Regions from separate parts of the Hydrogenophaga sp. T66 genome, predicted to be linked through region 3. Evidence: predicted binding sites of a transcription regulator. Region 3 holds the regulator's gene; each other region holds the start of a gene.
The links. The regulator FNR, encoded in region 3, switches genes on or off when oxygen is low (the NO sensors DNR and NnrR bind a similar motif). The targets are predictions, from matches to a motif close to TTGATNNNNATCAA.

Region 1 (10,400 bases), on a different contig from region 3:
CTCACCGGCACCCCAAGGGCCGCGCTCGCCTCGGTCTGCACCCGCTGGCGCAAGCCGTCGCCGGCCAGCCAGCGCTGCAGCGCCCAGCCACCGGCGGCCAGCGCCACCGCCAGCGCCACCAGACCGCCCACCAGAATGCGTTGCTTCCGTCCCATGCGGGCGATGGTAGTCCCGGCCTCAGCCCAGCGCGCGCTGCCGCAGCGCGACCGCCGCGCCCAGCCACAGCACCACCGCCGAAAACACCAAACCGCGGGCCAGGCCGCCCGGACCGTCGGCGATCAGGCCCACCACCGTCGGGCCCACGATCTGCCCGGCGGCAAACACGGTCGTGAAGGCCGCGATGCCGGCGGCCCACTGCGCGGGCGGCAGGTTGTGGCGCACCAGCGCCGTGGTCGAGGCCACCACCGACAGGAACACCGCGCCAAACACCATCCCCGACGCCAGCAAGGCCCACGGCTGGGCGGTGAGCGCCGGCACCAGCGCCGCGCCCCCGAGCAGGGCATTGAGCCGCGCCAGCGGCTGGCCGTCGCGGTGGCGGTCCAGCCAGCCCGCCCACAGCCGCGACGACGCCACCACCGCCACACCCAGCAGCGTGTAGAACAGCGTCACAAAACCCCCCGAGGCCCCCTGTTCGCGCAGCAGCGCGATCACAAAGGTCATGTAGCCGATGTAGCCCACGCCGAAGGCCAGGTAGCCGGTGAGGCCGGGCCAGAAGTCGGCCGCGCGCCAGTGCCGGGGCGGCGAGCGGTCGGTGCCGGCCGGCGCCGGCGCCTGCAGGCCGGCCAGACGGCGGGCGGGCCACGCCAGCGCCGCCGTGCTCAGCCCGCACAACCCCGCCAGCCCCCACCACGCCCAGGCCCAGCCGTGCGGCTGCCCGGCCGCCGCGGCCGCGGCCAGCACCGGCGGCACCAGCAACGCCGAGGCCACGATGCCCAAGCCCGTGCCGCCGTAGTACAGGCCCAGCAGGAAGCCGCTGCGGTGCGGCTGCAGCGCGCCGAGTCGCGCCGCCAGCAAACCGCCGGCGATGAACACCAGGGCGCTGGCCAGCCCCGCCAGCGCGCGCTGCACCAGCAGGGCGCTGGCGTCGGTGAAAAAGCCGCTGGCGGCCATGAACAGCGACGCCATCACGGCGCCGGCCAGCATCAGGCGCGGGGGCGTGACGCGGCGCAGCAGCCAGGGCGTGAGCAGCGCGCCCAGCAGGTAGCCCGCGGCGTTGGCGGTGTTCATGGCGCCGGCGAGGGTGAAGCTCCACCCGAGGTCGCTGCGCATCGGCGGCAGCAGCAGGCCATAGGCGAAGCGCGTGACCCCCAGCGACACCGCCGCGCCCAGCGACAGCACCAGCGCCAGGCGCAGCACGGGCAGGGACGGATCGGCGCGCATCGGGGCATTGTGCGCCCGCCGCCGGACCGGGCGGTGGCGGGATCAGGGTGGTCCGATGGCACCGGCCGGCGCCCCGGTCAGTGGCGCCACCGGCGCCCGCACGGCGGCCTAAGCTTGATGGCCATGTTCCAGCCCGCCCCCACCGCGCAGCGCATCGCGGCCTTGCAGCAGGCCGAGCGCGAGCGCTTCATCGCCACCCACCCCCGTTCCCTCGCGCAGGCCCAGGCCGCCCGCGCGCACTACCTGTTCGGCGTGCCGCTGCACTGGATGCGCGACTGGCCCAGCCCCGCCACGCTGGCCGTCGCCCACGCGCAGGGTGTCACGCTGACCTGCGCCGACGGGCACACCTACCGCGACTTCTGCCTCGGCGACACCGGCGCCATGTTCGGCCACAGCCCCGCGCCGCTGGCGCGTGCGATCGCGGCGCAGGCGCTGCAGGGGCTGACCTGCATGCTGCCGTCCACGCGCGCGGTGGCGGTCGGCGAGGGGCTGGCGCGGGTGTTCGGCCTGCCGCGCTGGCAGCTCGCGCTCTCGGCCAGCGACGCCAACCGCTTCGTGCTGCGCTGGGCGCGCGCCATCACCGGGCGTCCGCAGCTGCTCGTCTTCGACGGCTGCTACCACGGCGCGGTCGACGACACGCTGGTCGACATGAACCCGGCCGACGGCGGCACGCTGCCCCGCGCCTCGGTGCTTGGCCAGGTGCACAACCACCACGCCTTCACGCGGGTGGTGCCGTTCAACGACCTCGCCGCGCTGGAGGCGGCGCTGGCCCGCGGCGACGTGGCCGCCCTGCTCGCCGAGCCGGCGCTCACCAATTTCGGGCTGGTCCCGCCGGTCGAAGGCTTCTGGGCCGCCGCGCGGGCGCTGTGCCGGCGCCACGGCGTGCTGTTCGTGATGGACGAGACCCACACCGTGTCGACCGCCCTGGGCGGCTACGCTCGGGCCCACGGTCTGGAGCCCGACATCCTCGTGGTGGGCAAGGCGGTGGCGGGCGGCCTGCCCTGCGCGGTGTATGGCTTCACCGACGAGGTGGCCGAGCGCATGACCGCCGCCAAGGAAGCCGCCCCCGACGGCCACAGCGGCATCGGCACCACGCTGGCCGGCAACGCGCTCGCCCTGGCCGCGCTGGACGCCGCCCTGACCCACCTGCACACGCCCGCCGCCTACGACCACATGCTCGCCACGGCCGCCGCGCTGGCCGACGGGCTGCGCCAGCGGCTTCGCGCGGCCGGGCGGCCCTGGACGGTCACGCGCCTGGGTGCGCGGCTGGAGCTGCAGTTCATGGACCACACGCCGCGCGACGCGCAGGACGTGCGCGACCATGCGCAAGCTGAGCTGGAATCGCTGACCCACCTCTACATGCTCAACCGCGGCGTGCTGCTCACGCCCTTCCACAGCATGATGCTGGCCTCGCCGGCCACCACCGCGGCCGACGTGCAGCGGCTGCTGGACGTGTTTGAGGAGCTGCTGGCCGCGCTGCGGCCCTGAGCCGCGAAGCCGGCCGCGCGCGCCTCAGCCCAGGCCGACCGGGGCCGGCGCGGTGCGCACGATGCGCGTGAACAGGCGGTCAAACGCCGGATCGCGCGGCGTGTCCGGGTGCAGCGGGTCGAGCGGGTGGTGGGCAAAGGCCGCGTTCAGGGCCTCGCGTTCGGCCTCGGGCATGTCCTGCGCCGCGGGCAGCACGACCTGCTCTTCCAGGCGCATGTGGGCGAGGTAGAAGTCGGCGTACTTGAGGGCCTCCTGGGCGAACGCCTGGCGGCGCGATTCGCCCAGGTATTCCCAGGCCATCAGCCGGTGCACCAGCTCGCGCACCCGGTCTTCGCCGCCCATGTGTTCCTTCTCCAGCCGTTCGATCGCGGGCAGCGTGTGCGGCGCGACCCGGGCGACGCGGGGAAACAGCAGGTCCGATTCGCGCGGGTGGTGATGCTTCTCGGGAAACTCGCTGATGTAGAACAGCATGGCCCGCAGCACGTCGAAGTAGCGGTCGCGCTCGTCGTCGCTGCCGGCCAGCGGCCCGCGTTCAATCAGGGCCACCATGCCCTGCAGCAGGGCGGCCAGGCTGGCGTGTTCGTCGCGCAGCGTGCGCAGGGCGTCGCGGGTCATGGTGTGTCTCCGGAAGGGCACCGGGCGTGACGCGCCGGGCCATGAGCGCAGGATGGCACAGGCCCCGCGCTGCGGCGTTGACCCACGTCAAGCGCACCCGCCCCGCGCGGCGTGTCACGACCCGGCGGGCGGCCGCCAGCGCTTGAGCAGCAAGGCGTTGGCCAGCACGCTGACCGAACTCAGCGCCATGGCCGCGCCAGCCACCACCGGGCTCAGGAAGCCCAGGGCCGCCAGCGGAATGCCGGCGACGTTGTAGGCGAAAGCCCAGAACAGGTTTTGCCGGATCTTGCGCACGGTGCGCCGCGAGATGTCGAGCGCCGCAGCCACCAGCCGCGGGTCGCCCCGCATGAGGGTGATGCCCGCCGCGTGCAGCGCCACGTCGGTGCCGCCGCCGTCGCGGTGGCTCATGGCCATGCCCACGTCGGCCGCGGCCAAGGCCGGGGCGTCGTTCACGCCGTCGCCCACCATCGCCACCGGCCCGTGATGCCGTGCGCGCAGCGTGGCGATGGCCGTGGCCTTGTCGCCCGGCAAGACCTCCGCCATCACCTCGCCGGCCGCCGGATCCAGTCCCAGCCGGCGGCCCATGGCCTCGGCCGCGCCGCGGTTGTCGCCCGACACCATCACCACCGCCAGGCCCGCCGCCCGCAGGCGCGCGATCGCGTCGGCCGCCCCGGCCTTGGGCTCATCGCCAAAGGCCAGCACCGCGCATGGCAGCGTGCGGCCATCGATCACCCGCGCCATCACCGACACGCTGGCCCCTTCGGCCTGGGCGCGCGAAGCCGCTGCCGCCAGACCGGGCGACAAGGCCGCGCCAAGCTCCTGCATCCAGCGCACGCTGCCCAGGCGCCACAGCCGCTCGTCCACCGAGCCTTCGCTGCCGCGTCCCGGCACGGCCTGCACGTCGCGCGGCACCGGCAGCGTCAGCCCCCGGGCCTGCGCCGCCCGCACCACGGCCCGGGCCAGCGGGTGTTCGCTGGCCTGCTGCAAACCGGCCGTGGTGGCCAGCAGCGCGGTTTCGTCGTCGCCCTCGCCGGGATGCAGGGCCAGCAAGCGCGGCTGGCCCTCGGTGAGCGTGCCGGTCTTGTCGAAGGCCACGGCGCGCACGCGGTGCGCCACCTCCAGCGCCGCGGCGTCCTGAATCAGGATGCCCGCGCGGGCGGCCGCGCCGGTGCCGGTGATGATCGCCGCGGGTGTGGCCAGACCCAGGGCACACGGACACGCAATCACCAGCACCGCCACCGCGTGCAGCCACGCCTCGTCGGCCGGGGCACCCACGGCAAACCATCCCAGCAGCGTCACCAGCGCAATCACCAGCACCACCGGCACAAACACCGCCGCCACCCGGTCCACCAGGCGCTGCACCGGCGCCTTGGCGGCCTGCGCGTCCTGCACCAGACCGATGATCTGCGCCAGCGTGCTGCGCGCACCCACCGCCACCACGCGCACCACGACACTGCCCTCGCCGTTGAGCGCGCCGCCCGTCACGCCGCTGCCCACGCCCTTGCTGACCGGCATGGCTTCGCCGGTCAGCAGCGATTCGTCGGCCTGCGTGTGGCCCTCGGTGACCACACCGTCGGCCGCAAAACGCTCCCCGGGTCGAACACGAATGTGATCGCCCGGCAACAGCTCATCCACCGGCACCTCGGTCGCTTCGGTGCGCTTCACGCCATCGGGCAACAGCAGCGCAGTGGCCGGCCGCAGCGCCTGCAGGGCGCGGATCGCCTCGCCCGCCTGGCGTTTGGCGCGCGACTCCAGCCATTTGCCCAGCAACACGAGCGTGATCACCACCGCCGATCCCTCGTAGTAGAGATGCACCATGGCGCCGGGCTCGGCCGCCCACCACAGCCAGGTCGACAGCGCCCAGCCGGCGGTCGTGCCGATGGCCACCAGCAGTTCCATGTTGCCGGCGCGGGCCTTCAGCGCCTGCCAGCCCGCCCGGTAAAAACGCGCCCCGAGCACGAACTGCACCGGCGTGGCGAGCAGAAACTGCCACAGCGCCGGCAACATCCAGTGCCGCCCGATCAGGTCGCCCACCATCGGCAGCACCAGCGGCGCCGACAGCAGCGCGGCCAGCAACACCGGCCAGGCATCGCGCGGCAGCCCGGCCACACGGTCGGCGTCCGGATCGGTGTCGACGTCCACGGCACGCGGCTCGTAGCCCGCGTCGCGCACCGCGCGCTTGAGCCTCGCCAGCGTTTCGGTGGCGTCGCCGGTGTGCACCCGCACACGGGCACTCTCGGTGGCCAGGTTCACGCTGGCGCCGGTCACGCCGGGCTGCCGCCCCAGCGCCTTTTCCACCCGCGCCACGCAGGACGCGCAGGTCATGCCGCCGATGCCGAGATCGAGCTCGCACACCGGATCGGTGGGGGAAGCGACCGAGGCATCCCTGGGAGACCCAGGAGAAGCAGTCAATGGGGCGGTCGATGGGTTCATGCCCCGCAGGTTAGACCTTCCCCCCGGGTCAAGGTCAAGCGGATGGATCAAAGACTTGACCTTGCCACGGCGGCACACTTCACCATGACACCTTCTTCAAACCCGATGGAGCTTCCACCATGCACCACACCTTCACCGTCCGCGTCATGAGCTGCGGCCATTGCGAACGCGCCGTCACCGCCGCTGTGCGCGGCATCGATCCGCAAGCCGAGGTCCGCATCGACCGCGCCCAACAGCGCGTGGACATTCAGTCCGACCAGTCCGCCGACACGCTGGCCGCCGCCATCCGCGAAGAGGGCTACACCGTCGAGACCGCGTGAATCGCGACATGAATCTTTACCGGCCAGCCACCGCGGGTGCACGACCGGTCAACGCCCGCGTCGCATCCTGAGCGCCTGGCCACCAGCCCGGTGGCCTCGTCTCAGGAGCCCCCCATGACACAGCCTGCTGCCCGCACCGCCGCCCCGTCCACCCCACCGTCAAACCGCCACCCGACCCTCGTCCGCGCCAGCCTGCTGGCGGCCGCGCTGGGCCTGTCCTTCGTCGCTGTCGCCCAAACCAACACCCCCCGCGACACCCCCCGCGACACCGCCCGTGACACGCCACCCGCCCACGCCGGGCGGGCCGGGCACCCCGCCCAACTCGCGCCTGAACACCACGCGGCGATGGCGCAACGCCACGCCGAACGACACGCCGAACGCCAGGCGGCCCTCAAGGCCGCCCTGCAACTGACCCCCGCCCAGGAAGCCGCGTGGCAGCGCTTCGCCACCGCCACCCAGCCCCCGTCTCCCCGGGACGCCCCCCACCGATCCCCGTCGGCCGACGGGCTGACCACGCCCGAGCGCCTGGACCGCATGGAAGCCTTCCGCGCCGAACGGGAGCGCGCCATGACCGAGCGGCACGCCGCCATCCGGGCGTTCTACGGCCAGCTCACGCCGTCGCAGCAAAAAACCTTCGACGCGCAGGCGTGGCCTCCCGGCCGCCCCGCCGGCCCCCTGCCGCACCGGCACGGTCCGCACCCGCGGGACGGTCAATCCTGACGGGCTGGACTTCTTCACTGTCTTTGTCTTAGGACTTAGATATTCAATTAGTGGTGGTAGTAGAGGGCGGGTCCCGGTGTGGACAAGCCCTCTTTTGCATTCTGGGACAAGGACTTACCACCGGAGCAAGCCTGGGGGTGGCACCGGGTTCCCGCTGTCGTGCCGACGGGCACAAGTCGGCGATTCATCCACCGGCTGTGGATAACCACGGTGTTATTCGTTTTTTATCCACAGCTCGGTCAACAAGCCCACGGGCTTTCCCCCATCCGCGGTCACCGTCTGTCACCGGCGCGCCGGAGGGCCGCTGCTAAGATGCCGCGCTTCCCCCTTTTCCGTGCCTTCCATGTCCCTGGCCCTTGCCGGCAAAGCGCCCGCCACGTTCGAGATCAAGAGCGCCCAACTGCCCCTGGTGGCCTTGTTGTTGAAGTCGTCCGATCTGGCGCGCCTTGACCAGGAACTCACTGAGCGTTTCGGCGACGTTCCCGACTTTTTCGACCACGATCCGCTGCTGATCGACCTGCACGCCCTGCCGCCGGCCGAGTCGGCCGGCGCGGCCGGCCCCGTTCCGGACTTCCCCGCCCTGATCGCCCTGCTGCAGCGCCACCGCCTGCGACCCGTGGCCGTGAAGGGCGGCGACGCCATCCAACAGGAATCCGCCGTGCGGGCCGGTCTCGTGCCTGCGGATGACGCCCTGCCCGGACGCAGCGCCGCCAGCGCTTCGCCCGCAGCGGACACCGCTTCGCCGGCCCCCGCTCCCGTGGCCCCGGCGCCGGGCGCCCTGGTGATCGATCGGCCCCTGCGCTCCGGCCAGCAGGTCTATGCCCGCGGTCGCGACCTGGTGGTGCTCGCCATGGTCAATCCCGGGGCCGAGGTCATCGCCGACGGCAACATCCACGTCTACGCCCCCCTGCGCGGCAAAGCCATCGCCGGCGCCCGCGGCGACACCGAAGCGCGGATCTTCACCCTGTCGATGGCGCCGGAGCTGGTGTCCATCGCGGGCGTCTACCGGACCAGCGAGGTGCCCTGGCCCGAGGCGCTGCTCCACAAACCGGCCCAGGTGCGGCTGCAGACCGGCCCCGACGGCGACCGGTTGATGGCCGAGCCGCTGTCCGGCTGACCCGGCCGCTTCACCCATCCCTGGCACCTCATTCCTCACGAAAGTCTCACCATGACCCAGATCGTTGTCGTCACCTCCGGCAAAGGCGGGGTGGGCAAAACCACCACCAGCGCCAGCTTTGCTACCGGCCTGGCCCTGCGCGGCCACAAGACCGCCGTCATTGATTTCGACGTTGGCCTGCGCAACCTCGATCTGATCATGGGTTGTGAACGCCGCGTGGTCTACGACCTGATCAATGTGATCCAGGGCGAAGCCAACCTCCACCAGGCCCTGATCAAGGACAAGCAGGTCGACCACCTGTTCATCCTCGCCGCCAGCCAGACCCGGGACAAGGACGCGCTCACGCAGGACGGCGTCAAGCGCGTGCTCGACGACCTGGCGGGCATGGGTTTCGACTTCATCGTCTGCGATTCGCCCGCCGGCATCGAGACGGGCGCCCTCATGGCCATGCACTACGCCGACCAGGCGCTGGTGGTGACCAACCCGGAGGTCTCCAGCGTGCGCGACTCCGACCGCATCCTGGGCATGCTGGCGAGCAAGACGCGGCGCGCCATCGAAGGCAAGGAGCCGGTCAAGGAACACCTGCTGATCACCCGCTACAACCCGCACCGCGTGGCCGACGGCCAGATGCTCAGCCTGCAAGACATCCAGGACATCCTGCGCATTCCGCTGATCGGGGTCATTCCGGAGAGTGAGGACGTGCTCACCGCCTCCAACCAGGGCTCACCCGCCATCCACCTCAAGGGCACCCCCGTGGCCGAGGCCTACGGCGATGTGATCGACCGCTTCCTCGGCGCCGACAAACCGATGCGTTTCACCGAAGCGGAGAAGCCCGGTTTCTTCAAACGCCTGTTCGGGGGGAAATGACCCATGTCCCTCCTGTCTTTCCTGCTGGGCGAGAAGAAGAAGACCGCCAGCGTCGCCAAGGAACGCCTGCAGATCATCCTGGCGCACGAGCGCAGCGGCCGCAACGCGGCCGAGCCCGATTACCTGCCGGCGCTGCAGCGCGAGCTGGTGGCCGTGATCGGCAAGTACATCCGCATCAATCCCGACGACATCAAGGTGCACCTCGACCGCCAGGACAACCTGGAGGTGTTGCAGGTGAAGATCGAGCTCCCCGAACGGGCCTGACCGACCCGGCGCCGCGCCGCCGCGGGATGGCGCAATCGAGCGCTGATTCGTACAATCCGGGGTGGTCCAGCGTTTGATGGGCCGCCAGCCGGCCTTGCGCCGGCCCCGTCCCGGCCTCGCCGGCCCTCCTCACAGACCGCTTGCCACGCGCAAGCCCCGCACCCCGACCGCCCGGCGCACCGCACCGGGCCCGCACCGACCGCCGCGCCGCCACCCGGCGCGACCGCGTCACCGGGGAACCCCGGCGTGCCCACCGGCCCGCCGCCACGACCACCGCAAGGACACCATGGCCAAAGAAGAACTGATCGACATGATGGGTATCGTCAACGAGGTGCTGCCCGACACGCGCTTCCGCGTGACGCTGGACAACGGGCACCAGCTCATTGCCTATTCCGCCGGCAAGATGAAGAAGAACCACATCCGCATCCTCGCCGGGGACCGGGTGTCGCTCGAACTCTCGCCCTACGACCTCACCAAGGGCCGCATCAATTTCCGCCACATCGAGGGCCGCGGCCCGATGGCGCCGCGCAAACCGCGCTGATCCCCGGTTGGGGTCGGGCCGGGCCGGCCTCAGGCCCTGACCCGCCGCTGGCGCACCGCCTGCGCCAGCCCCTCAAGCACCGGCAGCGTCTGCGACCAGCCCAGGCAGGCGTCGGTCACGCTCACGCCGTGGCGCAGCGGCTGTCCCGGTGTGATGTCCTGCCGGCCCTCTTCGAGGTGGCTTTCAATCATCACGCCCAGAATGCGCGATTCGCCCGCGGCGATCTGCGCGGCCACATCGGCGGCCACCTCGATCTGCCGGCGGTGGTCTTTGCGGCTGTTGGCGTGTGACACATCCACCATCAGCCGCTCGGGCAATCCCGCGGCCCGCAGCAAGCCCGCGGCGGCGGCGATGTCTGCGGCGCTGTAGTTGGGCTGCGCTCCGCCGCGCAGGATGACGTGGACGTCGGCGTTGCCGCGCGTCTCAAACACCGCGGCCGTACCCATCTTGGTCATGCCGATGAAGGCGTGTTCGGCGCGCGCGGCCTGCAAGGCGTCCACCGCCACCTTCACCCCACCGTCGGTGCCGTTCTTGAAGCCCACCGGGCAACTCAGGCCGCTGGCGAGCTGGCGGTGGCTCTGGCTTTCCGTGGTGCGCGCTCCGATCGCGCCCCAGCTGACCAGGTCGCTGATGAACTGCGGGCTGAGCAGGTCCA
Region 2 (10,400 bases), 970 kb from region 3:
AGCTTGGCGGCGTTGATGACGACGATGTAATCGCCCGTGTCGACGTGAGGCGTGTAAATGGCCTTGTGCTTGCCGCGCAGTCGGAGAGCCACTTCACTGGCAACTCGTCCGAGGACCTTGTCGGTCGCGTCAATCACAAACCACTCGTGCTTCACGTCAGCGGGTTTGGCGCTGAACGTTTTGGTCATGTGGAAGCTGATATCGAGGGTTTGGCGGCCCTTTTCCACGGTCGGCGGTTCTCTGACGGAACCCTCTTAGGTGGGATGGATGCTTCGCCGCGGGGCCACGGGAAATCGCTGCGAAGCCCTCGATTGTACGAAATCGGCTCGTGGCGGGCAAGCCACAGGTACCATGGGCGTATGTTCAGTTACCGCCATGCCTTTCACGCCGGCAACCACGCGGACGTGCTCAAGCACACCGTGCTGCTGGCCACCCTGCGCCACCTGATGCTCAAACCGGCGGGACTGCAGCTGGTGGACACCCACGCCGGCGCCGGGCTGTACCGGCTCGACGGCGATTACGCCGCCACCGGAGGCGAGGCGGCCGACGGGGTGGTGAAGCTGATGGCCGCGCTGCGCCCGGCCCAGGGCGCGGGCGCTCCGTCGGCGCCCGCGGTGGACGATTACCTCGACCAGGTGGCGGCCTTCAACCCGTCCGGCCAACTGCGGGTGTACCCCGGCTCCCCCTTCCTGATGCACGCGCTGATGCGCGCCGAGGCGCGCGACCGGCTCAAGCTGTTTGAACTCCACCCCACCGACGGGCGCACGCTCAGCGGCAACATCGCGCAACTGGAGGCCGGCCGCGCGCTGCAGCTGCTGCGGGAGGACGGTTTTGAAGGTCTGCGCCCGCTGCTGCCGCCGCCCCCGGGCGCGGGCGGCTCACGCCGGGGCCTGGTGCTGATCGATCCGAGTTACGAGATCAAGAGCGACTACGCCAAAGTGAGCGCCTGCATACAAGACGCGCTCAAGCGGTTTCCCACCGGCTGCTACCTCGTCTGGTATCCGGTCATTCCGCGCGCCGAGGCCCACGACCTGCCGCGCCGTCTGCGCACGCTCAGCCAGCAGGCCCAGCGGCCCTGGCTGCACGCAACGCTCGCGATCGGCCAGGACCCCGCGCGCGAGGCGGCGGGCGCCCGACCCGGTCTGACCGCCAGTGGGGTGTTCGTGATCAACCCGCCGCACACGCTGGCGCCGCAGCTCCAGGCGGCGTTGCCGGTGCTGCTGAACGTGCTGGGCCGCGGTCGCGGTCAGTCGCAGGCACTCACGACCGGTTGACGGTCGACGGTGCGCCGGGCGCTCATCGGTGGCCGAGGACCATGGTCCAGTAACGGCCGTAGCGGTTGCCCGGCCGGTGGACGCAGCTCACCGCGACCTCGGCAAAGTCCGCTTTCATCAGGTTGGCGCAATGGCCCGGGCTGGCGAGCCAGCCGGCGACCACCTCAGCCACGCTGTCCGGACCCGCGGCCAGGTTTTCCCCGATCGCGGTCCAGCCGTAACCGGCGGCCTGCGCGCGCTGGGCGACGCTGCGGCCGTCGCGGCCGGTATGGGAAAGGTAGTCGTGTTGCGCCATGTCGGCCGCGTGGCGGGCGGCGGCGTCAAACAGGCGACCGTTCCAGCGCAGCGGGGTGGCGGCGTTCATCGCGATGGGGCCACACAACCGGGTCTGGGCGCGCGCGGCGTTGATCGCTTCCATCAGGGCGTCCTGAAACACCGGGAGCCCGCACCGCCGGTCGGCGGGCAGTCCGTCGGGTTCACCGGCCACGCCCGCGCCGGCCGCGACCAGCAGCCCGGCCAGCAGGAGCGCTCGTCGGCGGGACATGTTGTCATGGTGAACCGGGCTCCAAACCCCAGCGCCGGCGTCAGGCATTGACCCGTCCGCGACCGCCCGGCGGAGAAATCCGAGCGCGCCACCCAATTAACCGACCGATCGGTTGGTTAATTGTCTATACTGCGCCCACCTTTTGGTCCGACGAGGAGACAAGCCATGTACACGCAATCGTTCAGCGTGCCCGACGGAAGCCCCGCGCCGGCGCTGCAAGCTGTGCCGAGCGGCGCGGAAGCGGCGCTGCAGGCGCACTTCGACGCGGTGATCGACGCCGACGGCAAGATCGAGCCGCGCGACTGGATGCCCGAGGCCTACCGCCGCACGCTGGTGCGCCAGATCAGCCAGCACGCGCACAGCGAAATCGTGGGCATGCTGCCCGAAGGCAACTGGATCAGCCGCGCGCCCAGCCTCAAACGCAAGGCGATCCTGGTGGCCAAGGTGCAGGACGAAGGCGGCCACGGCCTGTACCTGTACAGCGCGGCCGAAACGCTGGGCACCAGCCGCGATCAGATGTTCGACGCGCTGCACAGTGGCAAGGCCAAGTACAGCTCCATCTTCAACTACCCCACCCTGACCTGGGCGGACGTGGGCGTCATTGGCTGGCTGGTGGACGGCGCGGCCATCATGAACCAGATCCCGCTGTGCCGCTGCAGCTACGGGCCCTACGCGCGGGCGATGATCCGCGTCTGCAAAGAAGAAAGCTTCCATCAGCGCCAGGGCTACGAATCGCTGCTCGCGATGATGCAAGGCACGCCCGAGCAGCGCGCGATGGTGCAGGACGCGGTGAACCGCTGGTGGTGGCCGGTGCTGGCCATGTTCGGGCCGCCGGACGAGAACAGCCCCAACAGCGCGCAAGGCATGCGCTGGGGCATCAAGCGCATCAGCAACGACGCGTTGCGCCAGAAGTTTGTAGACGCCACCGTGCCGCAGGCCGAGGTGCTCGGCGTGACCCTGCCGGACCCCGACCTGAAGTGGAACGCCGAGCGTGGCCACCACGACTTCGGCGCCATCGACTGGGATGAGTTCTGGCGCGTCGTCAACGGCGACGGGCCGTGCAACCAGGAGCGCCTGGCCACCCGCGTCAAGGCCTGGAACGACGGCGCCTGGGTGCGTGAGGCCGCGGTGGCCCACGCGGCCAAGCGCCGCCAGCGCACCGCCCAGGAGGCCGCATGAGCTCACCTGCCCTGAAGGAGTGGCCGCTCTGGGAAGTCTTTGTGCGCAGCAAGCAGGGACTGGAACACAAGCACTGCGGCAGCCTGCACGCCAGCGACGCCCAACACGCGCTGCAGATGGCGCGCGACGTCTACACCCGCCGCCAGGAAGGCGTGAGCATCTGGGTCGTGCCCTCGGCCAGCATCACCGCCAGCGAGCCGGACAGCAAGGATATGTTCTTCGACCCGGCGGCCGACAAGATCTACCGCCACCCGACCTTCTACGAGATCCCCGACCAGGTCGGGCACATGTGACCACGGCCGCCGCGCCCCGGGAATCCGCATGAACGCCACCCCCACGCCCGCGCCGGTCGCACCCGCCGCACCCGTTGATTACCTGCTGCACCTGGCCGACAACGCCCTGGTGCTGGGCCAGCGCAACGCCGAATGGTGCGGCCACGGCCCCATCCTCGAAGAGGACCTGGCGCTGGCCAACCACAGCCTCGACCACCTCGGGCTGGCCCGCCTGCTCTACCAGCACGCCGCCGCCCGCATCAACGCCGACCCGGCCGAGGCCGCGCGCTTCGCCCACCTGCGCGGCGCGCGTGTCGAGGGCGCGGTCACCGAAGACACGCTGGCCTACTTCCGCGACGCCGGTGCGTTCCGCAATTTCACGCTCATGGAGCTGCCGCACCACGGGCCGCTGGCCGGCCCCGCCCGCGCGGACCGCGACTTCGCCACCACCCTCGTGCGCAACTTCCTCGTGGCCGCGCTGGCCACGCTGGCGTGGGACGCGCTGCGCCACAGCGCCGACCCGCAGCTCGCCGGCATCGCCGCCAAGGCGGTGAAGGAAGCGCACTACCACCTGCGCCACGCGGGCGACTGGCTGGTCCGCCTGGGCGATGGCACCGACGAAAGCCGCGCGCGCGTGAGCGCCGCCTTGGCGCACCTGCTGCCGTACACGCAGGAGTTCTGGACCGGCGACGCCGCCGAAGACGCGGCCGTGGCCCAGGGCACCGGCATCCGGCTGGCCGACCTGCGCCCGCGCTGGGACGCGATCGTGGCCGAAACGCTGGCCGAGGCCACGCTGGAGCGTCCCAGCGACCGCGGGCATCTGCCGCAGGGCCGCGTGGGCCTGGCGTCCGAGCACCGCGGCTACCTGCTCGCCGAGATGCAAAGCCTCGCGCGCGCCCACCCCGATGCCCGCTGGTGATCACGGCCATGAGCCACCCCGTGACCGCCCCCACGACCGATGACACGCCCGAGGCCGGGGCGGGCGACGCGGTGCAGCGCGCCTGGGCTGCGCTTGAGCCGCTGACCGACCCCGAGATTCCGGTGGTGACGCTGCGCGAACTCGGCATCCTGCGCGACGTGCGCGCCGGCGCCGACGGCGCGGCCGAGGTGGTCATCACCCCCACCTACAGCGGCTGCCCGGCCATGGGGCAGATCGAAGACGATGTGCGCGCTGCGCTGGCCGCCGCCGGGGTGAGGGCGCGCGTGCTCACGCAGCTCACGCCCGCCTGGACCACCGACTGGATCACGCCGGAGGCGCGCGACAAGCTGCGCGCCTACGGCATCGCCCCCCCGAACGGCCGCGCGCACTCGACCCCGGGCGAGCGCGTGGTGGCTTTCGCGCGGCGGGCCGCGACCGAGCCGGTGCCCTGCCCGCGCTGCGGCTCCACGCACACCACCGAAACCTCGCCGTTCGGCTCGACCGCCTGCAAATCGCTGCACCGCTGCCTCGACTGCCTCGAACCCTTCGACCTCTTCAAACCGTACTGACACGGACCACCGCGGCGTCCGCGCCGGCCGCCAGCGCCTGGGAGAACCCTCATGACCACCATCCCCCGCGGTTTCATTGAACTGCCCGTCGCGCGCATCAGCCCCGAGGCCGCGGGTTCGGTCGCGGTCACGCTGGCGATCCCGCCGGCGCAGCGCGCCGCCTTCGATTTCCAGCCCGGCCAGTTCCTCACCCTGCGCGCGCTGATCGACGGCCAGGACGTTCGCCGCAGCTACTCGATCAGCAGCCCCCACAGCCTGTTCACCCAGCGCGGCGAGCTCACGCTGGGTATCCGCCCGGTCGAAGGCGGCGTGTTCAGCGGCTGGGCCACCACCCAGCTCAAGGCCGGTGACACGCTGCAGGTGCTGCCACCCGACGGCCGATTCACCGTTCACCGCCCGCGGGCGATCCACCGCGTGGGCTTCGCGGCGGGCTCGGGCATCACGCCCATCCTGTCCATCATGGCGTCCACGCTCGAGGCGTCGCCGACCGCGAAGTTCACGCTGGTCTATGGCAACCGCAACATGGCCAGCGTGATGTTCAACGAGGCGCTGCAGGACCTCAAAGACCGCTACCGCGACCGCCTCACGCTGATCCACATCCTGTCGCGCCAGGCGCAAGAGGTGCCGCTGCTGGAGGGCCGCATCGACGGGCCGAAGGTGCGCGCACTGATCGACGCGCTGCTGCCGGTGGCCAGCATGGACGAGGTGTTCGTCTGCGGCCCGGCCGGCATGATCGACGCCACCGAGGCCGCGTTGCTCGACGCCGGCGTGAAGCCCGAACGCATCCACACCGAGCGCTTCCTGTCGCCGGGCGCGGCCACCCCGGCCCCGCGCCGCGACGCCGCCGGCCGCCCCAACGCGACGAACGCCACCAGCGCTGGCGAGGGCCCCGTGTCGCTGACCATCGTGCTGGACGGCAAGCCCCACGCCTTGCGCATGACGCCGGCGCAGCGCGTGCTCGACGTGGCGCTGGAGGCTGGCCTGGACCTGCCGTGGTCGTGCCGCGGTGGCGTGTGCTGCACCTGCCGGGCGCGGGTGATGGAGGGCGCCGTCGAGATGGAGAAGAACTTCACCCTCGAAGACTGGGAGACCCGGCAGGGCTTCGTGCTGACCTGCCAGGCCCGGCCCACCACCGAGCGCGTGGTGGTGAGCTTCGACGAGCGCTGAGCCCGCGCGCGGCGGACCCGGCGCCTCGCCGGGACGTCAGAAGCGCCAGCCCAGGCCGACGCCGACCAGCAGCGGATCGACCTTGAAGTCGCCCAGCGCGGCGCCACCGGCGCTGACCGTGGTCTTGATGAACACCTTCTTCACGTCCACGTTGAGGTAGAGGTCCTTGGCCAGCGGAATGTCCACGCCGATCTGCAGGGCCGCGCCGGTGCTGGTGCGGTCCAGCGTGGCAGCGCCGCCGAGCACGTTGACCGAGCTGAAGCGGGTGAAGTTGATGCCGGCGCCGACGTAGGGCTTGAAACCGCCGGCGTTGAAGTGGTACTGCAGCAGCAGCGTGGGCGGCAGGTGGCGCAGGCTGCCGATGGCCGTGCCGTTGGACGAGACGGTGTGCTTCTGCGGCACGGTGAGCACGAGTTCGGCGGCGATGTTGGGCGTGAAGAAGTAGCTCACGTCCACCTCCGGGATCCATTTGTCGTTGACCGTCAGGCCGAGGCCGGTGCCGTCCTTGTTGGCGCTGTCCAGGTGCACGGCGCGGGCGCGCAGCAGGATGCTGCCGGCCGGAATGTCCTGGGCGAAGGCGGTGGTCGTGGTGAACAGGGCGGCCGCGGCGGCGGTCAGCGCGATGGCTTGCTTTTTCATGGTGCGTCTTCGGCGAAGTTGGCGGAGAGGGTTTCTGCGACGGTGTCGGGGCGCGATGCCCGAGAACCATTACAGAAGCCGGGCCGCACGCGCCCTTTGCGTCACATCAAGGCCCGCCGGCCGGCGTGCTGCCACGCAGCACGTTCTTGACGCGCATCAAACCCGGGCGTCTCGCGGGCGCAACGGCGCGCCGGGCGAGCGCTTCACTCGCTGAGCAGCACCACCGGCCCCACCCCCGCGCGCAGCAGGCCAATGCGCGCCGCCGCCGCCCGGCTGAGGTCGATCACGCGCCCGCCGATGTGCGGGCCGCGGTCGTTGATGCGAACGACCACCTCCTGACCAGTGGCCTCGTGGCGCACGCGCACGCGCGTGCCGAAGGGCAAGGAGCGGTGGGCCGCGGTCAGGGCGTTGGGATCGAAGGCTTCGCCGCTGGCGGTGCGTCGGCCGGCAAAACCCTCGCCGTACCAGGAGCCGATGCCGCGATCGAGCACGCGCGGACCGGCCGGCGCTGCGTCGGCGGGCGCGTCGGGCCCGGCCGGGGGCGGCAGCGCCGCGGGACCGCTGGCGCAGCCGGCCAAACCCAGCGCCATCACCAGCACCATCGCCACCGCAGGCCAGACGGACGACACCCCGCCGCGCCGCGGCGACCGGTGCCCCGCGCTCACAGCGGCTGCAGGCGCTGCACGATCTCCCGCGTGGCCGCGCTCTGGTTCATGGTGTAGAAGTGCAGCCCGGGCACACCGCCGTTGCGCAGCTGGTCGCACAGGTCGGTCACCACGTCCAGGCCGAAAGCCTTGATCGACGCGGTGTCATCGCCGTAGGCCTGCAGGCGCAGGCGGATCCAGCGCGGGATCTCGGCGCCGCAGGCGTCGGAGAAGCGCAGCAGCTGCGTCGAACTGGTGATCGGCATGATCCCCGGCACCACCGGGACGTCGGCTCCAAGCTGGTGCGCGTCGTCCACGAAGCGGAAATACGCGTCGCTGTTGAAGAAGTACTGCGTGATCGCGCTGTCCGCACCGGCACGCACCTTGGCCACATAGGCCTGCAGGTCGGCCTCCGGCGATCGGGCCTGGGGATGCGTCTCGGGGTAGGCCGCAACCTCGATGTGGAAGTCGTCGCCGGTCTCGGCGCGGATGAAGGCCACCAGGTCGCTGGCGTAGCGGAATTCGCCGCCCAGCCCATAGCCACTGGGCAGATCGCCCCGCAAGGCCACGATGCGCTTGACCCCGGCGGCCGCGTAGGCCGCCAGGCGCGCGCGGATGCTGTCGCGCGTCTGGCCAATGCAGCTCAGGTGAGGCGCCGCCGGACAACCCTCCGCCATGATTTCGGTTATGGTCTGCAAGGTGCCATCCTGCGTGGACCCACCGGCGCCAAACGTGACCGAGCAGAACTCAGGCGCCAACCCGTACAGCTGCTGGCGCACCGCGCGCAGCTTCTCGGCGCCTTCGGACGTTTTCGGCGGGAAAAACTCCAGACTGATCGGCAGGCTCATGCGCGGCCCTCTTCAAGGTTTGATTGCATGGATGAAAAACTCGCGGTTCCCGTCACCGCCGGTGATCGGGCTGTCGAAATAGTCGCGCACCGACAGGCCCAGGCCCGACAGCGCCTCGGTCACGCGGGCCTGCACCCGCGGATAGGCCGCCTCGTCCCGCACCAGCCCGCCCTTGCCGATGTCGGCCGGCTGCAGCTCGAACTGCGGCTTCACCAGCATCAGACCGTGACCGCCCGGCACCATCAACGGCGCCAGCGCCGGCCACACCAGCGTCTGGGAGATGAAGGACAGGTCGCCCACGATGAGGTCAAACAGCGGCGGCGCACCCACCGCGGCCGGCGTCAGGTCGCGGGCGTTGAGGTGTTCGTGGCACACCACGCGCCCATCGCTGCGCAGCGACGGATGCAGCTGCCCCGAACCCACGTCCACGCCCACCACCTGGGCAGCACCGCGCTGCAACAGGCAGTCGGTGAAACCACCACTGCTCTGCCCCACGTCGAGGCAGCGCAGACCGGCCACCGGCAGGCCCACGCGGTCGAGCGCGCCCGCCAGCTTGAGACCGCCGCGCGAGACGAAGCGCGTCTCGGCGGTGTCCACCAGCGCCAGCTCCGCCGCCGCAGGCACGTCGTCACCGTTCTTGGTGGCGGTGCGCCACGCGCCGCCGGGCAAGCGCCAGCGCACGCCCGCCGCCACCAGACGCTGCGCCTGCGACCGTGAGGCCGCCAGCGCGCGCTCGACGAGGAGTTGATCAACACGCATGCCGGAGTGCTGTGGCCCTGTCGAGAGATGCCGCGGAACCGGCTTGGCCGGACCGCAGGCATCGCCCCCGGACGGGGGTCGCGCAAAGCGCGGCGGGGGTGATGGCTTCAGTAGCGGTAGGTGTTGGCCTTGTACGGGCCTTCCTTCTTCACCCCGATGTACGCAGCCTGCTCGTCGCTCAGCTCGGTCAGCATCGCGCCGACCTTTTTCAGGTGCAGGCGGGCGACCTTCTCGTCGAGGTGCTTGGGCAGGGTGTACACCTTGCCCACTTCATAGTTCGCGCTCTTGGTGAAGAGTTCGACCTGCGCAATTGTCTGGTTGGCGAAGCTGGAGCTCATGACGAAGCTCGGGTGGCCGGTGGCGCAACCGAGGTTCACCAGGCGGCCTTTGGCCAGCAGGGTGATCTTCTTGCCATCGGGGAACACGACATGGTCGACCTGCGGCTTGATCTCGTCCCACTGCAGCTTCTCGAGCGAAGCGACGTCGATCTCGTTGTCGAAGTGGCCGATGTTGCAGACGATGGCCTCGTCCTTCATCGCCGCCATGTGCTCGTAGCGGATGACGTTCTTGTTGCCGGTGGCGGTGACGAAGATGTCGGCCTTGTCGGCGGCGTATTCCATGGTCACGACCTTGTAGCCTTCCATCGCGGCCTGCAGGGCGTTGATGGGGTCGATCTCGGTCACCCACACCTGGGCGGACAGCGCGCGCAGGGCCTGGGCGCTGCCCTTGCCCACATCGCCGTAGCCGGCGACCACGGCCACCTTGCCGGCGATCATCACGTCGGTGGCGCGCTTGATGGCGTCGACCAGGCTCTCGCGGCAGCCGTACAGGTTGTCGAACTTGCTCTTGGTGACGCTGTCATTGACGTTGATGGCGCGGAACTGCAGCGTGCCCTTGGCGGACATCTCGTTGAGGCGCAGCACGCCGGTGGTGGTCTCTTCGGTCACGCCGATGATCTCGGCGGCCTTGCGGGTGTACCAGGTCGGGTCCTGCGCGAGCTTGGCCTTGATCGAGTTGAACAGGCAGGTCTCTTCTTCGCTTTGCGGGTTGGCCAGGAGGGAGGCGTCCTTCTCGGCGCGCTGGCCCAGGTGCATCAGCAGCGTGGCGTCGCCGCCGTCGTCCAGGATCATGTTCGGGCCTTCGCCCGGGGTGCCCGCGGGGCCAAAGTCGAAGATGCGGTGGGTGTAGTCCCAGTAATCGGCCAGGGTTTCGCCCTTGATGGCGAAGACCGGCGTGCCCTTGGCGGCGATCGCGGCGGCGGCGTGGTCCTGGGTGGAGAAGATGTTGCACGAGGCCCAGCGGACCTGTGCGCCGAGCGCCTGCAGCGTCTCGATCAGCACCGCGGTCTGGATGGTCATGTGCAGCGAGCCGGTGATGCGCGCGCCCTTGAGCGGCTGGCTGGCGGCGTATTCCTCGCGGATCGCCATCAGGCCGGGCATCTCGGTCTCGGCGATCTTGATTTCCTTGCGGCCCCAGTCGGCCAGGCCGATGTCGGCAATCACGCAGTCGGCGTTGACGGCGGTGTTGAGTCGTGCATTCATGGTTTTTCGCTCCGGAGGTGGGTGATGGCCACGCGGCGGGCGAAA
Region 3 (10,400 bases):
AGCGTGGTGAAGGCGGTCACCTCCGCCTGGATCTGGTCTTCGGTGCAGAAGATGTGGCCGTCGTCCTGGGTGAAGCCACGCACCCGCATGATGCCGTGGAGGCCACCCGTGGGCTCGTTGCGGTGGCACTGGCCGAACTCGCCATAACGCAGCGGCAAATCGCGATAGCTCTTGATGCCTTGCTTGTAGATCAGGATGTGACCGGGGCAGTTCATCGGCTTGAGCGCGTAGTCGCGCTTCTCCGATTCGGTGGTGAACATGTTTTCCCGGTACTTGTCCCAGTGGCCGGTCTTCTCCCACAGCGCTTTGTCGAGGATCTGCGGCCCCTTGACTTCCAGGTAACCGTTGTCGCGGTACACGCGTCGCATGTACTGCTCGACCTCCTGCCACAGCGTCCAGCCCTTGGGGTGCCAGAACACCGTGCCGGGCGAGTGCTCGTCGAGGTGGAAGAGGTCCAACTCGCGTCCGATGCGGCGGTGATCGCGCTTCTCGGCTTCCTCCAGCATGGTCAGATGCTGCTGCAAGTCTTCCTTGGTGGCCCAGGCGGTGCCATAGATGCGCTGCAGCATCTCGTTGCGGTGGTCACCACGCCAGTAGGCACCGGCCACCTTCATCAGTTTGAAATGCTTGAGCTTGCCGGTGGAAGGGACGTGCGGTCCGCGGCACAGGTCTTCAAAACCGCCCTCGCGGTACAGACTCACGTCTTCATTCGCGGGGATGCTGGCGATGATCTCGGCCTTGTAGTGCTCGCCCATGGCCTTGAAATGCGCCACTGCCTCGTCGCGCGGCAGCACCCGGCGCTCGACCTTCTCGTCTTTCGCGGCCAGCTCGGTCATGCGCTTTTCGATCGCGGCGAGGTCGTCCGGCGTGAAGGGCCGCTTGTAGGAGAAGTCGTAGTAGAAGCCATGCTCGATGACCGGGCCGATGGTCACCTGGGCGTCCGGGTACAACTCCTTGACCGCATAGGCCAGCAGGTGGGCGGTCGAGTGGCGAATCATCTCCAGACCGTCGGCGTCTTTCGCCGTCACGATGGACAGGGCAGCGTCCCGCTCGATCGAGAAACTGGTGTCGACCAGCTTGCCGTCCACCTTCCCGCCGAGCGCGGCCTTGGCCAGGCCGGCGCCTATCGAAGCGGCCACCTCGGCCACCGTGACCGGACCGGGAAACTGGCGTTGCGAACCATCGGGAAGCGTGATCTGGGGCATGGTCGGGTGAGGCTGGAGAAACAAAAAGCGCGGCCGGGGCCGCGCTGGAGAAAGGTGCTGGAAAGACGGGGACGCAGGCGCGGGCTGCAGGCCTCAAGGGGCCAGGAGCGGTGTTGCCTGAGTTCGCGGTGTCATAACCGGCGCGCCTTTCTTGCTCTTGCTGATAAAACTGCCGCGATTTTCCCATAAAAAAAGCCCGGGGCTCGCCCGGGCTGCGGTGCCGCAAACGCCGCCCGAGAGCGGCGCTGGCATCAGTGGAACTGCTCTTCTTCGGTCGAGCCGGTCAGCGCCTTCACGCTGGAGGAGCCGCCCTGGATGACGGTGGTCACGTCGTCGAAGTAGCCGGCGCCCACTTCCTGCTGGTGCGACACGAAGGTGTAGCCCTTCTCGCGCGCCTTGAACTCGGGTTCCTGCACCATTTCGGTGTAGTGCTTCATGCCTTCGCCACGGGCGTAGGCGTGGGCAAACTGGAAGGTCTGGAACCAGTTGATGTGGATACCAGCCAGGGTGATGAACTGGTACTTGTAGCCCAGCGCGGACAGCTCGTCCTGGAAGGCGGCGATGGTCTTGTCGTCGAGGTTCTTTTTCCAGTTGAACGACGGCGAGCAGTTGTAGGAGAGCAGCTTGCCCGGGCAGGCGGCGTGCACGGCCTGCGCAAACTCGCGGGCGAAGCCCAGGTCGGGCGTGCCGGTCTCGCACCACACCAGGTCGGCGTAGGGGGCGTAGGCCACACCACGGCTGATGGCCTGCTCCAGACCGTTCTTGACGCGGTAGAAGCCTTCCTGGGTGCGCTCACCGGTGAGGAAGGGCTTGTCGTTGGCGTCGTGGTCGCTGGTGATCAGGTTGGCGGCTTCCGCGTCGGTGCGGGCCAGGATCAGGGTGGACACGCCCATGGTGTCGGCGGCGAAACGCGCGGCGATCAGCTTCTCGATGGCTTCCTGCGTCGGCACGAGCACCTTGCCACCCATGTGGCCGCACTTCTTCACCGCGGCCAGCTGGTCTTCGAAGTGCACGCCGGCGGCACCCGCCGCGATCATGTTCTTCATCAGCTCGAATGCGTTGAGCACGCCACCGAAACCGGCTTCGGCGTCGGCCACGATCGGCAGGAAATAGTCGATGAACTCGGCAGAGCCCGGCTCGATGCCACGCGACCACTGGATCTCGTCGGCGCGCTTGAAGGTGTTGTTGATGCGGCGGACCATGGTCGGCACCGAGTCGTACGCGTACAGCGACTGGTCGGGGTACATGGTCTCAGAGGTGTTGCCATCGGCGGCGACCTGCCAGCCGGACAGGTACACGGCCTCCAGACCGGCTTTGGCCTGCTGCATGGCCTGGCCGGCGGTGATGGCGCCGAAGGCGTTGACGTAGCCCTTCTTGGCGCCGCCGTTGACCTTTTCCCACAGCTTCTCGGCACCGCGGGTGGCCAGGGTGTGCTCGATCGGCTGGCTGCCGCGCAGGCGCACCACATCAGCGGCGCTGTAGCCGCGCTTGATGCCCTTCCAGCGGGGGTTGGTGGCCCAGTCTTTTTCGAGGGCTTCGATCTGTTGGGCTCGGCTGAGCTGTTGGTTCAGGGATTGCGGCATGGAAGGGCTCCTTGGCGGTGGTTCATCAAACGGGGGCGGCGCCGCGACTGCGTGCCGCCGTGAGGACAAATGTAGGTCTTATAGAAGACCATGGGAAGCTCTTATGTCTTATATAAGAGACAAAATTTTCTTGTTTAAATTCAATGTTCTCCAGATCACTTTCCGCGATACAAAATTATTTTTCTTGGATTGAGAAAATTTTTTGCAGCGCAACAGCAGCACCTTTCGCTATGCGGAATTCATATTGCACGCTGTAAAAATCCCCGAACCACGCTGAGGCACACTCAACAGGATCCCGACCCGCCCGCCGAATCACCGTGACATCCACCCCCAGCGCCTTGAATCCCTGGACGGCCTGCGCCTGCCTGGCCCTGAGCATGGCGCTCGTCGGCAGCTACGTCGCCCTGTCCAAACCGCTGGTGGCGGTGTTTCCGGTGTTTCTCCTGGCGTGGCTGCGCTTTGGGATTGGCGCGGTGGCGATGGCGACCTGGCTGAAAAAGCCGCCGGGCGAACCACCGCTGTCGGCGCGCACGCGCGGCCTGCTCTTCCTGGAATCGTTTCTCGGCAACTTCCTGTTCTCGATCTGCATGCTCTTTGGCGTGAGCATGACCACGGCGGTGGCTGCTGGCGTGGTCATGTCATCCATCCCGGCGGTGGTGGCGGTGCTGAGCTGGGTGTTCCTGCGCGAGCGCATCGGCGCGCGCAGCGCCGCAGGCATCGCGTGCGCGGCGGTGGGTATCGGTCTGTTTTCACTGCAAAAGGGAGACGGCGGCGCGCCGGTGGGCGACCGCGCGTGGCTGGGCAACCTGCTGGTGTTTGCGGCGGTGGTGTGCGAGGCCAGCTACGTGGTGATCGGCAAGCGGCTGACCGACGGCCTGGGCCCCAAACGCATCTCGGCCCTGATCAACCTCGTGGGTCTGGCGCTGGTCACGCCTTTTGGGCTCTGGGCGGCGCTGAGTTTCGACTTCGCGGTGGTGAGCGCGCCGATCTGGGGGCTGCTGGTGTTTTACGGGCTGGCAGCCAGCGTGTGGACGGTCTGGCTGTGGATGACCGGCCTGAAGGGCGTCCCGGCGTCGCAAGCCGGCGTGTTCACCGTGATGTTGCCCATCAGCGCGGCGCTGATCGGCGTGATGTTCATGGGCGAGAGCCTGACAGCGCTGCAGGCACTGGCCTTCGGCATCGCCCTGCTCGGTCTGGTGCTGGCGACGCTGCCGGAGCGCCGCAGCGCGCCTTGATCCGACGCCGCCACCCGCTCAGGCGCACCACAGACCGGTCGGCTGCGTCATCCCCATCCACAAGGCCCAGCCGGACGTCAACAGCAAGGCCGCGCCGGCCAGCCGGATGCCCCAGGCGCCTGACCGGCCACCGCGCACACGGAGCATCAGCCAGGGCCCGACCGTGAGGGTCACCGAAGTGCCCAGCGAAAACAGGGCCATCACCGCAGCGCCATCCAGGGCACTGCCCGTGAGCGACGCCACCAGCAGCGCGGAATACAACAAGCCACAGGGCATGAGCGCCCAGCCCGCTCCCAGCACGAAAGGCGCGCGCGGCCCCAGCGCCGCCATCACCGGCCGCGCCCGGCGCCAGACGCCCTGCCCCAGGCCATCGATCCACGCCGGTTGCCGCGCCTGCCACAGCAACACCGCCCCGAGCAGGAGCGCCGCCACGTGGAACATCGTCCACACCGGACGCAGCACCGCGGTCTGCGCCCCAAGCCATGCCAAGGCTTCCACCGAACCCGCCGCCACGCCACCCAGCGCGGCATAGCCCCCCAGCCGGCTGGCCTGGAACGCCAGCAGCGCGCGGGTGGTGCGCGGCGCACCGGCCTTCGCAATCCCCGCGCACGCCGCGCCGCACATGGCCACGCAGTGCGGACCGCCGACCACACCCATGAACAAGGCGGTGAGAGCGAGCGAGGTCTGCATGGTGTCGCGGGCGCGGGCGGTCAGATGATGCGGGAGAAGCGCGCCCGGTCCTGGTCCACCTGCAGGTGGCGGTCGAACACCATGGCGATCGCCCGCACGAGGTACCAGCCGCGCGGCGTGACCTGCACGCCGTGGTCGCTGAGCTTGACCAGACCGGCCTGCTCCAGTTCGCGCAGCTGCTCCAGCTCCCGCGCGAAGTAAGACTTGCAATCGATCAAGTGACCCAGCTCGATCGACTCGAACAGCAACTCGCCCTGGCACATCAGCGACATGATCACGGAGCGGCGCAACAGATCGTCGCGCGTGAGCGCGAGACCGCGCACGATCGGCAGGCGACCCTGGTCGAGCAGATCGCGGTAGTCGTCGAGCGACTTCGCGTTCTGGCTGTAGGTGGCCCCGATGCGCCCGATCGCCGACACGCCGAGCGCGATGAGATCGCAATCGGGCTGGGTGCTGTAGCCCTGGAAGTTGCGGTGCAGCCGGCCCTGGCGTTTGGCCACGGCCAGCGCGTCGGTGGGCAGGGCGAAATGGTCCATGCCCACGTAGACATAACCCGCATCGCCCAGCGCGTCGAGTGACTGGCTGAGCATGGCGAGCTTGTCGCCCGGGCTGGGCAACTCGGCGGCGACGATGCGCCGCTGGGGCTTGAAGCGCGACGGCAGGTGGGCGTAGGCGTACAGGGCCACCCGGTCGGGCCGCAAGCGGTTGATCTGCTCCAGCGTGCGGGCGAAGCTCTCGGGCGTCTGCAGCGGCAGGCCGTAGATGAGATCGACGTTGACCGATTCGAAGCCGATGTGGCGGGCGTCCTGCACCAGGGCAAACACCTGCTCGGGCGGCTGAATGCGGTGGACCGCCTTTTGCACCGCCGGATCGAAGTCCTGCACGCCGAAGCTCAGGCGGTTGAAGCCCAGCCGATGCAGCGCCTGCAGGCGCTCGGTCGTGACCGTGCGCGGGTCGACCTCGACCGAGTACTCGCCGCCCGGCACGAACGCAAAGTGCCGCTTGAGCATGTGCATCAGGTCTTCGAGCTCGCCGTCGCTGAGGAAGGTGGGCGTACCGCCGCCCAGGTGCAACTGAGAGACCGACTGACCCGCGCCGAGGTGCTGCACCTGCAGCTCGACCTCGCGCGACAGGTAGCGCAGGTACTCCGCGGCGCGCTCATGGTGCTTGGTGATCACCTTGTTGCACGCGCAGTAGTAACACACCGACTCGCAGAAGGGGATGTGCACGTAGATCGACAGCGGCAGCGACATCGAACCCGCGCGGCGCTGCTCCAGCGCCTGCACGTAATCGCGCTCGCCAAAGGCTTCGACAAAACGGTCGGCGGTGGGGTAGGACGTGTAGCGCGGTCCGGGGACATCAAAACGCTGCAGCAGGTCGTCGGGAATGGCGTGGCTCAAGGCTTTCTCCGGTGTGGCTGCCACTGTGACGCAGCCACTGACGCGCTCCCTTGACGCGGATCAAGTCATGGGCATTTGACGCCGCCCCCACCGGTGGGGGTATCCTCGGGGGTGGAACATCTGTCTGCCGACCATGGACGCCCACGCCATCAAAGTCGCCTGCTCGAGTTGCAACCTGCGCGAGCTGTGCCTGCCCATGGGGCTCAACCCCGATGAAATGACCAAGCTCGACCGCGTGGTCTCCACGCGCAAGCGCGTCAAGCGCGGTTCATCGCTGTTCAACGCGGGCGACCCGTTCACCTCGCTGTATGCCGTGCGTTCGGGGTTCTTCAAGACGACCATCACCACGCCGGACGGCCGCGACCAGGTCACCGGCTTTCAGATGACGGGCGAAATCATTGGCCTGGACGGCATCGTCCACGACCGCCACTCCTGCGACGCGATTGCGCTGGAGGACGCCGAGGTCTGCGTGATGCCCTTCGATCAGGTGGAGCAACTCTCGCGCGAGTTCACCACGCTGCAGCACCACGTCCACAAGATCATGAGCCGGGAAATCGTGCGCGACCACAGCGTGATGCTGCTGTTGGGCAGCATGCGTGCCGAAGAGCGGCTGGCCGCGTTCCTGCTCAATCTCGTGCAGCGCCTGCACGCGCGCGGCTTTTCGCAGTCCGAGTTCAACCTGCGCATGACGCGCGAGGAAATCGGCAGCTACCTGGGCATGAAGCTCGAAACCGTGAGCCGCACGTTCTCGAAGTTTGTCGAGGACGGGATCATCGAAGTCAAGCAGCGCTACGTGCACATCAAGGACACCGAAGCGCTCAAGCGCATCGTCAATCCGCAGACCTGCGCGTGAGGGGTTCGTCCGGCGCGGGCGTGTTCATCAGCAGCGCCGTCAGGCCACAGGCCACCAGACACAAGCCCCAGAAGACGAAGAAGGCCAGGGTGTAAACCGCCTGCGCCGACAACGGAAGCGGCTCACCGCCCCAGTGCAGCTCGCCGGGATCGACGAGGGCGAACACCACCATCTCCAGCAGGCCCGCCACCAGAAAGGCCGGCCAGCCAATGCCCATCCACAGCCGGGCATTCACCTCACCGCTCCGCCGGCACCACGGGCGACGCTGCGTGGTTGCGCGCCTGGTGGGCCGGCTGCAGGCGCAGCAGGGCCGCCTCGCGCTCGCCGGGCGGCAGGCGGCGTGCAGCCTCCAGCTCCGCCGAGTAAGCCGCCTTGTCCAACACCGGATCGGCGTGCTTCACCGCGATCACGCCGGTGGCGATGCAGGCCACCACCACGGCGGCCGGCCCCCCGACCACCAGCCACATCGCTTTCACGCGCCACCAGGGTTCGGCTGGGGCGATGGCGGGGGTCAGGGCGTTGGTGTTGCTCATGGATGGCTCCTGAAAGCCGCTCAACGCGGCACGATGAAAGTCGAGGCTTCGCGCACGCTCAGGCGTTCGTCGCCATCGGCGCGGATGTCAAACGAGATGGGGTGCGAGCCAGTGGCGGCCACACCGGGCGGGATCTGCACGCGCACGGCGGTTGAGCGCAACTCGGTGGGCAACACCTCGACCGGCGTGGCCGGATCGATGGCGATCCCCGGCAGACCCTCGACGCTCACCCGCAGGCGCTGCGTCTGTTCGGTCGCGTTCATGATCTGCAGCCGGTAGACGTTTTCAATGCGCCCGGCCCCGACCTCGCGCGCCAGGGCGCCGCGGTCGCGGATGACGTCCACCTTCAGCGGCGTGCGCAGCCACAGGCTGGCGAACACCGCCACGGTGATGGCCAGCAGGATGCCGCCATACACCAGCACCCGCGGGCGCAGCGCCCGGCGCAGCATCTGCGATCGGGTCCAGCCCTGGGCCACACCGTTCTGCGTGGCGTAGCGCACCAGACCGCGCGGGTAGCCAACCTTGTCCATGACTTCGTTGCAGACGTCGATGCAGGCGCCGCAGCCGATGCATTCGTACTGCAGCCCGTTGCGGATGTCGATGCCGGTGGGGCAAACCTGCACGCACAGGGTGCAGTCCACGCAACTGCCAAGACCCAGCGCCGCCGGATCGGCCCTCTTGCTGCGGGCGCCCCGCGGCTCGCCACGCGCGGCGTCGTAGGTCACGATCATCGTGTCCTTGTCGAACATCGCGCTTTGAAAGCGGGCGTAGGGACACATGTATTTGCACACCTGCTCGCGCAGGAAGCCGGCATTGCCGTAGGTGGCAAATCCGTAGAACAGGATCCAGAAGGTCTGCCACGGACCGAGCGAGACGCTGGCCACCAGACCCGCGAGTTCGCGGATCGGTGTGAAGTAGCCCACGAAGGTGAATCCCGTCCACAGTCCGACCGCCGCCCACAGGCCGTGCTTGCTGGCCCGCTTGCCGAGCTTGGCCAGGCCCCACGGCGCGGCATCCAGCCGCAACCGGGCCGAGCGATCGCCTTCCACCTGTTTCTCAATCCACAGGAAGATTTCCGTGTACACGGTCTGTGGGCAGGCGTAGCCGCACCACAGGCGTCCGGCCACGGCGGTGAAGAGGAACAGCGACAGGGCCGAGATCACCAGCAGGCCGGTGAGGTAGATGAAGTCCTGCGGGTACAGCACGAAGTCGAACAGGAAGAAGCGCCGCGCTTCCAGGTCGAACAAAACCGCCTGCCGCTGGTTCCACACCAGCCAGGGCAAGCCATAGAACACGATCTGCGTGACCCACACCAGCGCCCAGCGCCACCGCGACAACAGGCCCGAGACCGACCGCGGGTGAATCTTCTGGCGCGCGGCGTAGAGGGAGATCATCACCTCGTCATCGCCCGCCGCGGCCGGGGTTGGGGTCGCGGGGGCGGGAACGATGGGAATGACGGAGCGCGGTTCGGCCATGGATCGTGGAGCGGTTCGTCGGCCACCCGTCACTGCGGCGCAGCGGTCAGCGCGGGCTTGTTCGACAGGCCCCAGACATACGCGCTGAGCACGTGGATCTGGTCGGCGTTGAGCTTGACCGACTGGCCCGGCATGTTGTTGTTGATGCCCTGCGCGACGGCGCGCACGATGGCTTCCTCGCCCCAGCCGTGCAACCAGGTGTTGTCGGTCAGGTTCGGGGCGCCCATGGCGGTGTTGCCCTTGCCGTCCTGGCCGTGGCAGGCGGCGCAGACACCGAACTTGGCTTTGCCTTGCGAGGCACGCACCCGGTCGTGCGGGCTGCCCGAGAGACTGAGCACGTAGTGCGCCACGTTGCGGACGTCCTCGGCCGAGCCCACGGCAGCGGCCATCGGTGGCATGACGCCGTTGCGGCCCTGGGTGATGCTGGCCTTGATGATGTCGGGCTCACCGCCATACAGCCAATCGGCGTCGGTCAGGTTGGGAAAACCTTTGGCGCCGCGGGCGTCGGAGCCGTGGCATTGCGCGCAGTTGTTCATGAACAGCCGCTCGCCGATGGCCATGGCCTGGGCGTCGCCGGCCAGCTGCGGGGCGGCCATGCCGTTGAAACGGGCGTACAGCGGGGCAATGCTGTCCTGCAGCTTCTTGACCTCCGCGGTGTGCTGGCCCTGGGAGGACCAGCCGAGGGCGCCGGCGTAACGGCCAAACATCGGGTACAGCAGGCCGTAGACCAGCGAAAACACGACGGTGATGATGAACAGCCAGACCCACCACTTGGGCAGCGGGTTGTTGAGTTCCTGCAGGTCACCGTCCCACACATGGCCGGTGGTGTTATCGTGGTGGGCCTTGACCTTGGTCGTGCCGCTGACCCACAGCAGGACAGCGCAGGCCAGGATGCTGACCAGGGTCAGCCCGGCCACGTAGAGGTGCCAGAAGTCGCTGGTGAAGTCGCTCATGATGGGGCTCTCGATCGGATCGGTTTCATTCGTCGCGGAACGGCAGTTGCGCGGCCTCGTCGAAGCGCGCGCTGTTGCGGCGCGACCAGGCCCAGGCGCAGATGCCCAGGAAGGTGAGCAGGCTCACGACGGTCACGATGCTGCGCAGGTCGTTGATGTCCATGGCGCGCTCCTTACTTGATGGCGGTGCCGAGCACCTGCAGGTAGGCGATCAGGGCGTCCATCTCGGTCTTGCCCTTGACGTCGGCGACCGACTGCTTGATCTCATCGTCGCTGTAGGGCGCGCCCAGCGTGCGCAGCACCTGCATCCGCTTGGGCAGGCCATCGGCCGCCACGGTGCGCTTCTCCAGCCAGGGGTAGGCCGGCATGTTGGACTCGGGCACCAGGTCGCGCGGGTTGATCAGGTGGGCGCGGTGCCACTCGTCGCTGTAACGGCCGCCCACGCGGGCCAGGTCCGGACCAGTCCGTTTGCT

Region 1: AC2D80_RS13465 (hemerythrin domain-containing protein) is a predicted target of FNR. The motif match lies at 3,561-3,574, and genes of this name have one in related genera.
Region 2: AC2D80_RS00715 (OmpW/AlkL family protein) is a predicted target of FNR. The motif match lies at 6,710-6,723, and genes of this name have one in related genera.

What each region holds. Positions count from the first base shown of each region.
Region 1 covers NZ_JBXVVX010000003.1:238,415-248,814, forward strand. The annotation lists gene AC2D80_RS13450 (AsmA family protein) at 1-155, opposite strand, end outside; gene AC2D80_RS13455 (YbfB/YjiJ family MFS transporter) at 178-1,380, opposite strand; gene AC2D80_RS13460 (transaminase) at 1,504-2,868, shown strand; gene AC2D80_RS13465 (hemerythrin domain-containing protein) at 2,893-3,483, opposite strand; gene AC2D80_RS13470 (heavy metal translocating P-type ATPase) at 3,598-5,916, opposite strand; gene AC2D80_RS13475 (heavy-metal-associated domain-containing protein) at 6,036-6,236, shown strand; gene AC2D80_RS13480 (Spy/CpxP family protein refolding chaperone) at 6,351-6,956, shown strand; gene minC (septum site-determining protein MinC) at 7,300-8,073, shown strand; gene minD (septum site-determining protein MinD) at 8,125-8,940, shown strand; gene minE (cell division topological specificity factor MinE) at 8,944-9,204, shown strand; gene infA (translation initiation factor IF-1) at 9,491-9,745, shown strand; gene AC2D80_RS13505 (3-deoxy-7-phosphoheptulonate synthase) at 9,775-10,400, opposite strand, start outside.
Region 2 covers NZ_JBXVVX010000001.1:164,329-174,728, reverse strand. The annotation lists gene rplM (50S ribosomal protein L13) at 1-188, opposite strand, end outside; gene AC2D80_RS00750 (23S rRNA (adenine(2030)-N(6))-methyltransferase RlmJ) at 360-1,274, shown strand; gene AC2D80_RS00745 (CAP domain-containing protein) at 1,297-1,818, opposite strand; gene paaA (1,2-phenylacetyl-CoA epoxidase subunit PaaA) at 1,984-2,997, shown strand; gene paaB (1,2-phenylacetyl-CoA epoxidase subunit PaaB) at 2,994-3,290, shown strand; gene paaC (1,2-phenylacetyl-CoA epoxidase subunit PaaC) at 3,319-4,188, shown strand; gene paaD (1,2-phenylacetyl-CoA epoxidase subunit PaaD) at 4,197-4,757, shown strand; gene AC2D80_RS00720 (2Fe-2S iron-sulfur cluster-binding protein) at 4,809-5,924, shown strand; gene AC2D80_RS00715 (OmpW/AlkL family protein) at 5,961-6,563, opposite strand; gene AC2D80_RS00710 (septal ring lytic transglycosylase RlpA family protein) at 6,767-7,192, opposite strand; gene metF (methylenetetrahydrofolate reductase [NAD(P)H]) at 7,225-8,055, opposite strand; gene AC2D80_RS00700 (TlyA family RNA methyltransferase) at 8,068-8,814, opposite strand; gene ahcY (adenosylhomocysteinase) at 8,922-10,355, opposite strand.
Region 3 covers NZ_JBXVVX010000001.1:1,138,898-1,149,297, reverse strand. The annotation lists gene thrS (threonine--tRNA ligase) at 1-1,205, opposite strand, end outside; gene aceA (isocitrate lyase) at 1,457-2,788, opposite strand; gene AC2D80_RS05380 (DMT family transporter) at 3,106-4,023, shown strand; gene AC2D80_RS05375 (sulfite exporter TauE/SafE family protein) at 4,042-4,713, opposite strand; gene hemN (oxygen-independent coproporphyrinogen III oxidase) at 4,734-6,113, opposite strand; gene fnr (fumarate/nitrate reduction transcriptional regulator Fnr) at 6,247-6,966, shown strand; gene AC2D80_RS05360 (hypothetical protein) at 6,944-7,201, opposite strand; gene AC2D80_RS05355 (nitrogen fixation protein FixH) at 7,203-7,499, opposite strand; gene ccoG (cytochrome c oxidase accessory protein CcoG) at 7,520-8,974, opposite strand; gene ccoP (cytochrome-c oxidase, cbb3-type subunit III) at 9,004-9,927, opposite strand; gene AC2D80_RS05340 (cbb3-type cytochrome oxidase subunit 3) at 9,953-10,090, opposite strand; gene ccoO (cytochrome-c oxidase, cbb3-type subunit II) at 10,101-10,400, opposite strand, start outside.